Regions from separate parts of the Streptomyces sp. NPDC057743 genome, predicted to be linked through region 1. Evidence: riboswitches for the same ligand, from Rfam matches in the RefSeq annotation. Region 1 holds a riboswitch; the other holds the start of a gene.
The links. A riboswitch is a leader RNA that binds a small molecule or an ion and turns the genes downstream of it on or off. The one in region 1 is predicted to bind cobalamin.
Positions count from the first base shown of each region.

Region 2: it holds a riboswitch for cobalamin, as region 1 does, so the genes downstream of both, ACFVFQ_RS02300 (cobalamin biosynthesis protein) here and ACFVFQ_RS06990 (HoxN/HupN/NixA family nickel/cobalt transporter) in region 1, are expected to answer to the same signal.

Region 1 covers NZ_JBHVJX010000005.1:23,654-31,157, reverse strand. Annotated here, with positions in the region: gene ACFVFQ_RS06995 (collagenase) at 1-1,103, shown strand, start outside; cobalamin riboswitch at 1,406-1,599, shown strand; gene ACFVFQ_RS06990 (HoxN/HupN/NixA family nickel/cobalt transporter) at 1,632-2,795, shown strand; gene ACFVFQ_RS06985 (DUF3159 domain-containing protein) at 3,111-3,740, shown strand; gene ACFVFQ_RS06980 (cytochrome P450) at 3,737-4,936, shown strand; gene ACFVFQ_RS06975 (ferredoxin) at 5,103-5,297, shown strand; gene ACFVFQ_RS06970 (sensor histidine kinase) at 5,418-6,623, shown strand; gene ACFVFQ_RS06965 (response regulator) at 6,620-7,282, shown strand.
Region 2 covers NZ_JBHVJX010000002.1:51,227-58,730, forward strand. Annotated here, with positions in the region: gene ACFVFQ_RS02275 (alpha/beta hydrolase) at 1-155, opposite strand, end outside; gene ACFVFQ_RS02280 (class II aldolase/adducin family protein) at 265-933, opposite strand; gene ACFVFQ_RS02285 (GH25 family lysozyme) at 1,166-1,909, shown strand; gene ACFVFQ_RS02290 (anion permease) at 2,048-3,310, shown strand; gene ACFVFQ_RS02295 (hypothetical protein) at 3,360-3,599, shown strand; cobalamin riboswitch at 3,947-4,082, shown strand; gene ACFVFQ_RS02300 (cobalamin biosynthesis protein) at 4,212-5,183, shown strand; gene ACFVFQ_RS02305 (cobyric acid synthase) at 5,180-6,730, shown strand; gene ACFVFQ_RS02310 (putative cobaltochelatase) at 6,804-7,504, shown strand, end outside.

The DNA.
Region 1 (7,504 bases):
AGTACGTCAAGGCGGTGACGGCCGACCCGAGCATCATCGACACGCTCAACGCGTTCGCGCTGGACCACCTCAAGCTGCTGGGCACCGACAACTCGTTCCTGGACTCCAACGCCGGTATGAACGTGGGGCGTTACGTCGAACATCAGCCGCTCCAGGCCAAGGTCCGACCGCTCATCAAGGGCCTGCTGAACGCCTCGAAGATCACCGGCCCGACCGCACCCCTGTGGGTCACGGTCGCCAGTCAGGCCGACTCCTACGACAAGGCCAACTGCGCCTCCTACGGAGTGTGCGATCTGGCCGACCAACTCGCCAAGGCGGCCCTCCCGATCAACCACCCCTGCGACCAGACCCACACCGTCAAGGCGCAGGCCCTGACCGCCGCCGACCTCGACGCCACCTGCGCCAGTCTGCTGCGCCAGGACCCGTACTTCCACAAGCTGGTGAACGACAACGGCCCGATACCCGGCCAACACGAGTCGACGGTCCAACTCGTCGTCTTCGGCAGCCGCAACGACTACCAGACCTACGCCGGGGCGATCTACGGAGTCGACACCAACAACGGCGGCATCACCCTGGTCGGCGACCCGACCAAGCCCGACAACCAACCGATGTCGATCATGTATCAGAAGGACTCCGACGACGGCTTCCCCGCCCGGATCTGGAACCTCAACCACGAGTACACCCACTACCTCGACGCCCGCGACGACATGAAGGGCGACTTCAACCAGCAGACCACCGTCCCGGACGTCTGGTGGATCGAGGGGCTCGCCGAGTACGTCTCGTACGGCTACCGGGGCGTCACCGACGACGAGGCGGTGCGCCAGGCCAATCAACACACCTACAAGCTCAGCACGTTGTTCCAGACCACCTACGCCAACAGCAACGAGACCCGCACCTACCCGTGGGGCTACCTCGCGGTCCGCTACATGTTCGAGAAGCACCCCCAGGACATCGCCACCATGCTGGGCCACTTCAGGACCGGCGACTACGCGGGCGGCTACGCCGTCTACAACCGCGACATCGGCACCCGCTACGACGCCGACTTCGACGCCTGGCTGACCGCCTGTGCGTCCGGCGGTTGCGCCGCCAAACAGGCGCGCTGACGCTGCACGGCACCGCGCCCGTCTGACCGGGACGCGGTCGGCCGCCGCGCCGCACCCGCGCATCCGTCGCACCACCCTCCGCCCCCGCACCGGCCGTTCGCCGATGCCGGGGCGGAGGTGTGCAGGCCCCGAACGGCAGCCGGCCGGACCCCGTCAGCCGCAGCAGCGCCCTCGCATACCCCGGCGCCCCAGCCGTCGCGTCGCATAACTGGCTCAAAAGTGCGCCCTCCCGTGCGCGCACGCGCCCCCTTATTGCATGGATGACGCAACTGCACTCGATTGTCGAGGGGCGAATACCGGCCTACTGTTGCTGCCGCCGTGGTGCTCGGGAAGACCGGTGAAAGACCGGGGCGGCCCTCGCCACTGTGATCGGGAAGTCTTCGCGTCATCCCCGCCGGGATCGGCGGGTGCCACTGGGCAGTTGATGCCCGGGAAGGCGGCTGCGCGGACGCTGGACCCGTAAGCCAGGAGACCGGCCACGGCACCGCACAACGACCCATCCACGAGGTGCTGGAGAGGCTGCCTGAAATGCCCCTGTTGAAACATTCCCCCACGTCATCCACCACCGCATCCGCCGTCCCGCAGCGTTGGCGGCGGCAGGACTGGATACGCTCCGGCGTGCTGTTCGCGGTGATCGCCGCCATGCACCTGGTGGCCTTCGTCATCCTGGCCGCCCTCGTCGCGCCGCACCACTACACCGTCGGCAAGCAGGTCTTCGGAGTCGGACTCGGCATCACCGCCTACACGTTGGGCATGCGGCACGCGTTCGACGCCGACCACATCGCCGCCATCGACAACACCACCCGCAAGCTGATGGCCGACGGCCAACGCCCCGTCTCGGTGGGCTTCTGGTTCGCCATCGGCCACTCCACCATCGTGCTGGTGCTGGCGGGCCTGATCGCCGCCGGCGCGAGGGTCGCCGGCACCCTCGCGAACGACAACTCCGGCGCCCGCGCCACCCTCGGTGCCATCAGCACCACCATCTCGGGCGCCTTCCTCTACCTGATCGCCGCCCTCAACCTCGTTGCGCTGGCCGGGATTTACCGGGTTTTCAAGGCCATGCGCGCCGGGCAGTTCGAAGAGCACGAGCTGGAGAAGCACCTCGCCAGCCGCGGCTTCATGAACCGCATCCTGGGCCGCCTGACCAGCTCCATCCGGCGGCCGGGCCAGATGTATCCGATCGGCCTGCTGTTCGGCCTCGGCTTCGACACCGCGACCGAGGTCACCCTGATGGTCATGGCCGGTTCCGGCGCCGCCGCCGGACTGCCCTGGTACGCGATCCTCTGCCTGCCGCTGCTCTTCGCGGCCGGAATGAGCCTCTTCGACACGCTCGACGGCACCTTCATGAACTTCGCCTACCACTGGGCGTTCGCCAACCCGGTGCGCAAGGTCTACTACAACCTCACCATCACCGGCCTGTCCATCGCCGTCGCCTTCCTCATCGGCACCATCGAGCTCGTCGGCGTGCTGCACGACAACCTCGGTTGGCGGGACGGGCTCACCGACTGGGTCTCCAACATCGACCTCAACAACGCCGGTTACCTCATCGTCGGCCTGTTCATCGCCGTCTGGGCCTGCGCCCTGACCTACTGGCGCCTGGCCAAACTGGAACACCGCTGGGGGAAGAAGGCGGACGAGGCCGGCGGAGCCGGGGGCGCCGACGAAGCCGGCAACGTCAACGAGACCGGCTGACCGCTTTCTGGATTTTCTGGATGCAGTGTCGTCGGGGCCCGTGACCGGGAAATGGTCACGGGCCCCGGCCTATTCCGGGGCGTCCGGCGCGGCCTGCGTTCGCAGCAGGCGGCGCCCGCCCCTACTGCATCCGCAGCAGATCAAGAGTCTGCGGACGGGCGACGACAGGTCGGGCGCGACGCGGCACGGTGGTGACTGTCCGAGTGGCCGAGCGGCCGAACGACCGGCATCCGTTGAGGGGTTGGAATCACCGTGCATCCTGGAGAGCACCGTGCGGACGTTGCCGGAGCCGCCATCCGTCGTCGGCTGCGGGGCGTGGCGATCGATATCGCCCCCGTCTTCGGATTCACCGTGAGCTTCGCCGTCACCCATCGGTTGGTGGTCGCGCTGACACTGGCCGTGGCCGCCGCGGCCGGGATCTGTGGGTACCGGATCGCGCGTGCGGAATCCGTGCGGCGCGCGCTCGCCGCGCTCTGCCTGATCTGCGTCGGGGGTGTGCTCGCCGCCCGCACCGGCCAGGCAACGGACTTCTTCCTCCCCGGCCTGATGCTGCACAGTGTGACGGCCGTTGTCACACCGGTGCTGCTGCTGTGGGGTTGGCCGCCGTTGGGCCTGATGGTCGGGCTGATCACGGGTGAGCGGACCCGATGGCGGCGCTGTCCGGTGCGTCGGCGGGCCTTCACCCGGGGCAACCTGGTGATGTACGCAGGCCACCTGGTGATGCTGGCGATCCAACTCCCGCTGTTCCTCACCGGCCGCACGATCGCGCTCGGCTCGGTCGACGCCTTCGGACCGGTCGTCCTCGCGCTCGGCGCGCTGGTGGGCTGGCGCGTCTACCGACGCAGCGTCGGAACGCACCGCTGCGGCACCCCCGACCCCCTGAACGCCGAGCCGTCCCCCTGTACCCCAACCTCCCACCCCGTGGAAAGGGCCTCCCAGTCATGACCGCAACACGCCCCGACATGCCGACCCAACCGACCGCGCGGAGCTGCCCGTTCGACCCGCCGCCGGAGTACCGCACGCTGCGCGAACAGCAGCCCGTCGCGGAGGTGACCCTGCCCGACGGCATGGCCGGCTGGCTGATCACCGGGTACGAGGAGGCCCGGGCGGTGCTCGCCGACGCCCGGTTCAGCTCCCGGCGCCGTCGCCTGCGGACCGGGAGCGGGCCCGTGGACGACGCCGAACTGCCGGTGCCCGCACCGGGGAACTTCCTGATGATGGACCCGCCCGAACACACCCGGCTCCGCCGGCTGCTCACCGGCCAGTTCACCGTGCGTCGGATGCGGCAACTGACCCCCGCCGTGGAGAAGATCGTCGCCGAGCGGCTGGACGCGATGGCCGCCGCCGGCGGCCCGATCGACCTCGTGCAAGCCTTCGCGCTGCCCGTGCCCTCGTTGGTGATCTGCGAACTGCTCGGCGTGCCCTACGCCGACCGGGAGGACTTCCAACGGGATTCCGCCACCCTCATCCGGCTCGACGCCAGTCTCGACGACGTCCAGCGGGCCCACCAGGCACTGACCGGCTTCCTCCTCCGACTCGTGCGAGCCAAGCGAACCGAGCCCGGCGACGACATCCTCAGCGGCCTGGTGCGGACGGGCGAGCTGACCGACGAGGAACTGGCCGGCGTCGGGGTGCTGTTGCTGCTCGCCGGGCACGAGACGACGGCCAACATGATCGCGCTCAGCACCATGTGCCTGCTGCGCCACCCCGACCAGTGGGAGGCGCTGCGGAACGACCCGGCGCTGATGGACACGGCCGTCGAGGAGCTGCTGCGCTATCTGAGCGTCATCCAGTACGGGGTGCGCCGCACGGCCCTGGAGGACGTGGAGGTGGGCGCCCACCGGATACCGGCCGGCTCGACGGTGGTGGCCAGCCTGCCGTCCGGAAACCGCGACGCGGCACACTTCACCGGCGACCCCGACCAGTTGGACGTCGGCCGACCGTACCGCCCCCACCTGGCGTTCGGACACGGCATCCACCAGTGCCTGGGACAGCAACTGGCCCGGGTGGAGATGAAGGCGGCCCTCTCCGCACTGCTCGATCGCTTCCCCGACCTGCGCCTGGCGGTGCCTGTGGAACAGGTCCCGATGCGCCACGACATGATCGTCTACGGCGTGCACGAGCTCCCGGTGACCTGGTAGCCCCGCGTCGCTCGCGCCAGGCACCCCCTTAATCAGCCACCCAGCCGAACACGCTGCCCCCGCCTGGCAATTCGGCGCTGCAAACGCCCCACCGCACCAACGACAGAACCGACACCACCGACGCAACCGACACAACCAACACAACCAACACCACGAGGAAGCCCCGATGAAGATCGCCATTGACCAGGACAAGTGCGTGGGTGCCGGGCAGTGCGTGCTGGCCGCCGCCGAGGTCTTCGACCAGCGCGACGAGGACGGCATCGTCGTCCTGCTCGACCCCGCCCCACCGCAGGAGGCCCTGGCCGAGGTCGAGGACGCCGCCGGACGCTGCCCCGCGCTGGCCATCGCCGTGCAGCCGTAGGGCTGGTCCCAGCGCCGGTGACCTGGTAGCCCACCGACCCTGTTCCGTGGGCGAGGGCCGCAGCTCCGCACCCGGGCCCGACCCCGGGTGCGGACGGGTGCGTACGGTGAAGGAGTGCACATGATCGACCTGCTCAGAGGGTGGTTGCGGGCCCGGCCGCGGACGGCCGACCTGGCCGCCGCGCTGACCTGCTTCGCCCTGTCCGCCCCGGTGGCGGCGGGCACCGCCTACCGGCACCACAGCCCGATGGCGTGGTCCATCGGCGGACTGGCGCTCGCCTGCGTGCCGTTGATCGCCCGCACCCGCCGCCCGGCCCCGACCGTCGCGGCGACCCTGGCCGTCAACGTCGCCCAGATCCTGCTGCTCGCCTTCCCCGGCGCCTCGCCCATCGCGACCGGCGTCGCGGTGCACGCCGTGGCCGTGCGCACCGACCGGCGGCGCGCCTGGCGCATCGCCGGATGCGCCGCCGCGGTGTTGTTGGCCACCTCCGTCGTCCGCGAGCCGGGCCTGGACAACATCTGGCAGCACCTGGCCGTCATCGCCGGGATGTGCCTGGCCGCGGCCAGCGGCGACGCCGTCCGCAGCCGCCGCCGACTCCTGGTCTCCGCACTGGAACGCGCCGAACGGGCCGAACGCACCAGGGAAGTCGAGGCCCGCCGACGCGTCACCGAGGAACGCCTGCGCATCGCCAGGGAACTCCACGACGTCGTCGCCCACCACATCACCCTGGTCAACGCCCAGGCGGGCGTCGCCCACCACCTGATGCGCACCGACCCCGACCACGCCTACCAGGCACTGGAACGCATCCGCGACACCAGTCGCACCGCACTGGACGAACTGCGCACCACGGTGGGCCTGCTCCGCTACCGTGACGACCCGGCCGCCCCGCGCGAACCCACCCCCGGCCTGGCGCACCTCGACGGCCTGCTGGACTCCTTCCGCCACAGCGGCCTCCACCTCACCGTCGAACGGGCCGGCCGGCCAACGGAGTTGCCGCCGATCACCGATCTCGCGGCCTACCGCATCATCCAGGAAGCCCTCACCAACACCCGCAAGCACGCGGGCCCCGTCCCCGTCCGGGTCCAACTCGACCACCGCCCCGACGCACTGCGGATCACCGTCGAGGACGACGGCCCCACCGCACCGCAGACCAGCGTCGACGACGGCGCCGATTCGGCCCCCGGCACCGGCCACGGCATGATCGGGATGCGCGAGCGTGCCAAGGCCGCCGGCGGCACCCTCACCGCCGGCCCACGCCCCACCGGCGGCTTCCGCATCCACACCGAACTGCCGCTGCGCATCGACCGAAAGGCCCCGGCCCCATGACGATCCGCGTTCTGCTCGCCGACGACCAGGCACTGCTGCGCGGCACGTTCCGCCTGCTCATCGACTCGACCCCCGACATGGAGGTCGTGGCCGAGGCCGCCACCGGACGCCAGGCCGTCGAACTGGCCCGCAGCCACCGCGTCGACCTCGTCCTGATGGACATCCGCATGCCCGACCTCGACGGGCTCGCCGCAACCAGGCTCATCAGCGACGACGAGGACCTCGCGGGCGTGAAGATCCTGGTCCTGACCACCTTCGAGAACGACGAGTACGTCGCCGAGGCGCTCCGCGCCGGCGCGAGCGGCTTCCTCGGCAAGGGCATCAACCCCGACGAACTGCTCAGCGCGATCCGCGTGGTGGCCGCGGGCGACTCCCTGCTCTCCCCGACCGCCACCAAGTCCCTGATCGCCCGCTTCCTGGCCCAACCCGCCCCGCTCGCCCGCGACCTGCCACCGGGCCTGGCCACCCTCACCCCGCGGGAGCGCGAGGCGGTCACCCTGGTCGCCGCCGGCCTGTCCAACGACGAGATGGCGCAACGCCTCTACGTCACCCCGCTCACCGCGAAGACCCACGTCAACCGCGCCATGGCCAAACTCGGCGCCAGGGACCGCGCCCAACTCGTGGTCATCGCCTACCAGACCGGACTGGCCCACCCCTGACGCCCAACCCCACCCTGGACGGACCCCCGACCCACCCGGCAGACACCCCGGAACGACTTTGGTCGCGGCCCGCCGCGACCAAGGGTGACTGCGGAGCCGACCGTCGACGCCCTAACGTGGGCCCGTGATGCGCACAGAACGTACGACCCCCTCGGTACCGACGCGCCTGGCGGCCTGGTTGAGCGCGGTACCCCACCGGCTGACCTCCGTGGCCAGGGAGCT
Region 2 (7,504 bases), on a different contig from region 1:
GCGGAGTGGACGGTGAGCCGGGGGTCGCCGGGGAGGGGGCGGCCGGGCGACGCTTTCAGGGCAACATCGCCGGCGTACCGCCCGGCGGCCACGGCGGCCGCCCCGGCGCCGATCACGGTGGTGGCGGTCACCGCCGCCATGGTTCCCCGTCGCATCACTCCAGTGTGCGCAGCGCCGCCGGAGCCGGCCACCGGGCACCGGGACCGGCGGCCGGACCAGCGGCGTTGTGCCGTGTCGGGGCCCGGCGCGCGGGGTCGCGGCGGGTCAGGCGGGGGCGTCGCCGGGCTGGCCGTAGCCGCGCAACCGCTCCCCCGCGGCGTCGAGCTGGTCGGCCGACAGCAGGCTGGGGGTGTGCCCGGGCACGGAGACCGCGGTGAGCCAGACCCGGCACATCCACTCCAGTTGGGCGGTGCGGTCCAGCGCCTCGGCGAGGGTGGCGCCGTGGGCGATGGTGCCGTGGTTCTGCAGGAGGGCGGCGCTGCGGTCGGTGAGCGCGGCGGCCATGTGGGCGGCGAGTTCATCGCTGCCGTAGAGGGCGTAGGGGGCGACCCGGACGGGTCCGCCGAGGGCGGCCGTCATGTAGTGGATGGGCGGGAGTTCGGTGACGAGGGTGGAGACGGCGGTGGCGTGCGGGGCGTGGGTGTGCACGACGGCGGTGGCGGTGGTGTCGCGGTAGACGGCCAGGTGGAGCGGGAGTTCGCTGGTCGGGCGGAGCCTGCCGACGATCTGGCGGCCTTCGAGGTCGACCCCGGTGACGTCGCTGGGCCCGAGCCGGTCGTAGGGGACGCCGCTGGGCGTGACGAGGATCAGGTCCTTGACGCGGACCGAGACGTTGCCGGAGGTGCCGACGACGAGGCCGTCGGCGGCGGTCCGGCGGGCGGTGGCGACGAGCTCGCTCCAGGCGGTGGCGAGGTGGTCCGGGCGGTCCTTCATGGTGTCCTCCGGGGCGGCACTGCGGGACGTGCGAAAACGCGCGGGGGCAGTGCATCACACCGTACGAGCAGGACGGGGCACGGTAGGCCACCGCGCCAGGCACCTGGTATCCCCCATATGGGGATACCCGCTCTCCTGAGGGGAATTGGCCGGGGATCGACCATGTTGCGGTGATCATCCTCTAGCGTCGAGCGAACTGCAGCCCTCACATGTCCTCACCCAGGGGGGACACATGACGTGTGACCGCTCCACTTCTCGGACCACGGTGGCAACCGCGATAGCCGTGGCGGTGGCGTCACTGGCCGGCACCGCACTCGCCGCACACCCCGCGCGGGCCGCCGCGGACGGCCGGCCGCTGGGGCACGACGTCTCCTCGTACCAGAAGCACATCGACTGGCGGGCGGTCCGCGCGAAGGGCGCGCGGTTCGTCTACGTCAAGGCCACCGAGTCGGACGGCTACCGCAACCCCCGGTTCGCGGCGCAGTACAACGGCTCCCGGGCGGCCGGACTCCTGCACGGCGCCTACCACTTCGCGGTGCCCAGCGCCTCGTCGGGCACCCGGCAGGCCCACTCCTTCCTGCGCCACGGCGGCCGCGGGAAACGGGACGGCTGGACGCTGCCGCCGGCCCTCGACATCGAGCACAACCCCTACGACGGCAAGCAGCCGTGCTTCGGGCTGAGCAGTGCGGCGTTGGTGCGCTGGATACGGGCGTTCAGCGACGAGGTGCGGCGCGACGCCGGGCGACGGCCGGTGATCTACACCACCGCCCGCTGGTGGAACCGCTGCACGGGCGGCAGCCGGGCCTTCGGCGGTGACCATCCGCTGTGGCTGGCGGACTATTCGGGCGGGGCGCGGACGCCCGCCGGCTGGTCGTTCTCGAGCATCGTGCAGTACGCCTCGCACGGGCGGCTGCCGGGCGATCAGGACCGCTGGAACGGGACCGTGGCCCAGCTCAAGAGGTTTGCGAACAGATGAGACGGAAGTGGCGGCAGGGGCGCCTCCGCGTGAACACTGCGGGGGTGTCACCGCGGCGCCCGGCCGAGTTCACTTTCCGTTCACTCACCGTCCGTACGTTCTCGAAGACACTGACCATCGAACGGATTGCCTGGGTGAATGGAACACATCACGCTTCTCATCGGGATCGTGATCGTCACGGCCTTGGTGTTCGACTTTACGAACGGCTTCCACGACACGGCCAACGCAATGGCCACCACCATCTCCACCGGGGCCCTGCGACCCAAGACCGCGGTGGCGATGTCAGCGGTACTCAACCTCGGCGGCGCGTTCCTGTCGGTTGAGGTCGCCAAGACCATCTCCGGCGGCATCATCGACGAGAGCGCCGGCATCAGACCGGAAGTGATCTTCGCCGGCCTGGTCGGCGCCATCATCTGGAACCTCGTCACCTGGCTCGCCGGCCTCCCCTCCAGCTCCTCGCACGCCCTCTTCGGTGGTCTGATCGGCGCGACCCTGGTGTCCGTCGGCACCGGCGGGGTGCACGGCGAGGCCGTCGTGATGAAGGTCCTGATCCCGGCGGTGGCCGCGCCGTTCGTCGCGGGGCTCGCCTCGATGGCGGCGACCCGGCTCACCTACCGGCTGGCCCGCGGCCGCGACGAGGCCGACACCGCCAAGGGCTACCGCGCCGGGCAGATCGCCTCGGCGGCGCTGGTCTCGCTGGCCCACGGCACCAACGACGCGCAGAAGACGATGGGCGTGATCACCCTCGCGCTGATCACCGGCGGAGCCATCGCCCCGCACTCCGACCCGCCGATGTGGGTGATCGCCTCCGCCGGCATGGCCATCGCGCTCGGCACCTACCTGGGCGGCTGGCGGATCATCCGCACCATGGGCAAGGGCATCACCGACATCCAGCCGCCGCAGGGCTTCGCCGCCCAGACCGGCGCCGCGGCCACCATCCTGGCCTCCTCCCACCTCGGCTTCGCGCTCTCCACCACCCAGGTCTGCTCCGGCTCCGTGATGGGCTCCGGGCTCGGCCGCAAGGGCGGCGTGGTGCGCTGGTCCACGGCCGGCCGGATGGTCGTGGCCTGGGGGCTGACCCTGCCGGCCGCCGGCCTGGTCTCCGCCGGCGCCGCGTTCCTCGCCGACCAGGGCACCTGGGGCATCACGACGGTGACCGTCCTGGCGCTGGCGATCTGCGGCGGCATCTGGGCCGCCTCCCGGCGCAAGCCGATCGACCACACCAACGTCAACGAGGGTCCGGCGGTGGAGCCGGCGGGCGTCGTCACCACCGCGCTCCAGACCGTCTCGCCGCCCCCGGCGGGCACCCTCGCCCCGGCGGCCTCCGAGGCGGACGCGCTCGCCGTGCCCTCGCAGCGGGACGCCGCCGCCCCCGCCCAGCCCGCGACGGCCTCCTCCTGACCGCCCGGCCGCAGCAACCGAACTGACCCAAGGACCAAAGGACTACGCAATGCACATCGACTGGGCGGCTCTCGGCCAGGTCTTCGGCGTCACGCTCGCGGTGACGGTGGGAATCGTGGGCCTGTTCACCGTCGGCATCGTGGGCACCTCCCGTAAGCCGGCCGCGGACGGCGACGCGGCGGCGGCCTCCACGGCACCGGGCGCGGGGGCACGCGCCGGGGCGCTGGCGGCGTTCGCACTCTGCGCGGTGGCGGTGGCGTACGGGATCTATCTGATCGTCGCCGCCTGACAGTTGGCCGGCCGCGGGCCGGTAGCAGTGGACGGGGCGTCCGGAGGGCGCGGCACCAGCCGCGGCCGCCGGGCGCCCCGTTGGCGTGGGGTGCGGTAGACCGGTAGACCGGCCAAGCCGGCGGGCTGCCGGGCCGTCGGCCGTCGCGAAGGCCCGTTCCGCCGGGCGGCGTTCGGGGCGGGCGGCGCGCGGGTTTGCAGGAGGGGCGCGGTGGGGTGGCGGGTGGGCGCCGGCGGCTGCCCTGTGGTCTTGGACACAGGACAGCCGGTGGGGCTGCGTCGCAGGTCAAGGGCGAGTTGACGGGCGTCGCGGGGCGTGGTGGACTGCCGGGGCCAATCGGCGACAGCAGAGGAAGTCCGGTGCGAATCCGGCGCGGTCCCGCCACTGTCACCGGGGAGCGCTCCTCCGACGAGGGCCACGGCCCGTACGCCACGTACGGGCGGGAAGGCCGGGGGTCGCGCCGATCCGGGAGCCAGGAGACTCTGGTCGCCGTCGCGTCGAGCCAGGGCGAGGACCCTGAGTGAGGACATACCACCATGCCTGGCTGCCCATCGAGAGCCTCATCGCCCGCTGCCGCAGGGCCCGTTCGGTGTCTGACGGCGGCCTGATCCGGTGCGCGGCGAACACGCGACATACGCGTGCGGCGCGGCCCTCGGCTTCCTCGGTGACCTGATCGCGGCGGATCCGCGGCGCGGCCATCCGGTGGCCGCGTTCGGCCGGGCCGCGGGCGCCCTCGAACGTCGACTGTGGCGCGACCACCGTGGTTACGGGGCGGCGCACGCGGTGGTGTGCGCGGGTGGCGCGGCCGCCGGCGCCGCGCTGTTGGCGCGCGCCGTGCGCCACCGTCCGGGCGCCCGGGCCGCGTTGACCGCGGCCGCGGTGTGGGCGGTGCTGGGCGGCACCTCGTTGGGCCGGGAGGCGCGCGCCGTGGGCGGTGCGCTGGACGTCGGTGATCTGGACGTGGCGCGGGAGCGGTTGCCGCATCTGTGTGGGCGCGACCCGCAGGCGTTGGACGGGCCGCAGATGGCCCGTGCGGTGGTGGAGTCGGTCGCCGAGAACACCTCGGACGCGGTGGTGGGCGCCCTGGTGTGGGGCGCGCTGGGCGGGGTGCCCGGACTGGTGGCGTTCCGTGCGGTGAACACCCTGGACGCGATGGTGGGTCACAAGTCGCCGCGCTACCGGCGGTTCGGCTGGGCCGCGGCCCGGCTCGACGACCTCGCCGGCTGGCCCGGCTCCCGGCTGACCGCGGCGCTGACGGTCCTCGCCGGACCGGATCGGCGCGGTGCGCTGCGGGCCTGGCGGGCGGACGGCGGGGCCCATCCGAGCCCCAACGCGGGCCCGGTGGAAGCCTCGTTCGCCGGTGCGCTGGGCGTCCGGCTGGGCGGCACGCTGGCGTACGGCGGACGGGTGGAGCACCGGCCGGTGCTCAACGGCGGGGCGCGGCCCCCGAAGGTCTCCGACGTGGAGCGGGCGGTGCGGCTCTCCCGGCGGGTGAGCGCGTTGGCGCTGGGTGTGACGGTGGCGGGACGGCTGGCGGCGGATGCCGTGCGGCGCCGCCGGGTGAACGGGAGGGTGCCCCGGTGAACGGGCGCGGGAAGACGGCCGGTGGGCTGCTGGTGGCCGGGACGACGTCCGACGCCGGCAAGAGCGTGGTGACGGCCGGCATCTGCCGCTGGTTGGTGCGGCAGGGCGTCAAGGTGGCGCCGTTCAAGGCGCAGAACATGTCGCTGAATTCGTTCGTGACCCGACAGGGCGCGGAGATCGGCCGGGCGCAGGCGATGCAGGCGGCCGCGGCCCGGGTGGAGCCGACCGCGCTGATGAACCCGGTGCTGCTCAAGCCGGGCAGCGACCGCAGCAGCCAGGTGGTGCTGTTGGGCAAGCCGGTGGGCGAGTTGAGCGCGCGTGGCTACCACGCGGGCCGGCAGGAGCAGTTGCTCGGCACCGTGACCGACTGTCTGGCGGAGCTGCGGCGCACCCATGACGCGGTGATCTGCGAGGGCGCGGGCAGCCCCGCCGAGATCAATCTGCGCCGCACCGACCTGGTCAACATGGGCCTGGCCCGGGCGGCGCGGATCCCGGTCGTGGTGGTCGGCGACATCGACCGCGGCGGGGTCTTCGCGTCGTTCTTCGGGACCATCGCGCTGCTGTCCAAGGAGGACCAGGCGCTGGTCGCCGGCTATCTCGTCAACAAGTTCCGGGGCGATGTGACGCTGCTGGAGCCGGGGTTGGAGATGCTGCGCGGGCTGACCGGGCGGGCGACCTACGGCGTGCTGCCGTTCGCGCACGGGCTGGGCATCGACGAGGAGGACGGCCTGCGCGTCTCGCTGCGCGGGGCCGTGCGGGAGTCGGTGGTGGCGCCGCCGGCGGGCGAGGACGTCCTGCGGGTCGCGGTCCCCGCGGTGCCGCTGATGTCCAACTTCACGGACGTGGACGCGCTGGCCGCCGAACCGGGCGTGGTGGTGCGGTTCGTGGACCGGCCCGAGGAACTGGTCGACGCGGACCTGGTGGTGCTGCCGGGAACCCGCGGGACGGTCCGGGCGCTGGCGTGGCTGCGCGAGCGCGGGCTGGCCGACGCGGTGGCCCGGCGGGCCGCCGAGGGCCGTCCGGTGCTGGGCATCTGCGGCGGCTACCAGATGCTCGGCGAGCGCATCGAGGACGACGTCGAGTCGCGGGCCGGGGCGGTCGACGGGCTGGGGCTGCTGCCGGTCCGGGTCCGTTTCGCGGTGGAGAAGACCCTCGCACGGCCGTCCGGCGTGGCGCTCAGCGAGCCGGTGGAGGGCTACGAGATCCACCACGGGGTGGCCCAAGTCCTGGGCGGGGACGCGGCGTTCATGTCCGACGGTCAGGGGAGGGACCTGGACGGCTGCCGGGTGGGCGCCGTGTGGGGCACGCACTGGCACGGCTCCCTGGAGAGCGACGGTTTCCGGCGGGCGTTCCTGCGGGAGGTGGCGCGGGCGGCCGGTCGGCGCTTCGTGCCGGCGCCGGACACCCGCTTCGGCGCGCTGCGCGAGGAGCAGTTGGACCGGCTGGGCGACCTGATCGAGGAGCACGCGGACACCGGGGCGCTGCTGCGGCTGATCGAGGAAGGGGTGCCGGAGGGGCTGCCGTTCGTGCCTCCGGGGGCGCCATGAGCTGGGGGCACACGGGGCGGGAACGGCGGGGAACACTTCAGGAGCGCAGCCGGCGAGGCGGAGGACTTAAGGCATGACAACGACGCAGAACCCGACCCGGCAGTACCCGTTCACCGCGGTCGTCGGCATGGACGACATGCGGCTGGGGCTCCTGCTGAACGCCATCTCGCCGGCCATCGGCGGGGTGTTGGTGCGGGGCGAGAAGGGCACCGCGAAGTCGACGATGGTGCGCGGGCTGGCGGAGCTGATGCCGGCGGTGGACGTGGTCGCCGGCTGCCGGTTCTCCTGTGCGCCGGCCGCACCGGACCCGGGCTGCCCCGACGGGCCGCACGGCGCGGCCGACGCCGCCGAGCGGCCGACGCGGATGGTCGAGCTGCCGGTCGGCGCCTCCGAGGACCGCCTGGTCGGCGCGCTGGACATCGAGCGGGCGCTGTCGGAGGGCGTGAAGGCGTTCGAGCCGGGCCTGTTGGCGGACGCCCACCGCGGCGTGCTCTACGTCGACGAGGTCAACCTCCTCCATGACCACCTGGTGGACCTCTTGTTGGACGCCGCCGCCATGGGCGCCTCCTACGTGGAGCGCGAGGGCGTCTCCGTGCGGCACGCCGCCCGCTTCCTGCTCGTCGGGACGATGAACCCCGAAGAGGGCGAGCTGCGGCCGCAGTTGCTGGACCGGTTCGGGCTGACCGTGGAGGTCGCCGCGTCCCGGGACCCGGAGCAGCGGGTCGAGGTGGTCCGCCGCCGGCTGGCGTACGACGACGACCCGGCGGGCTTCGC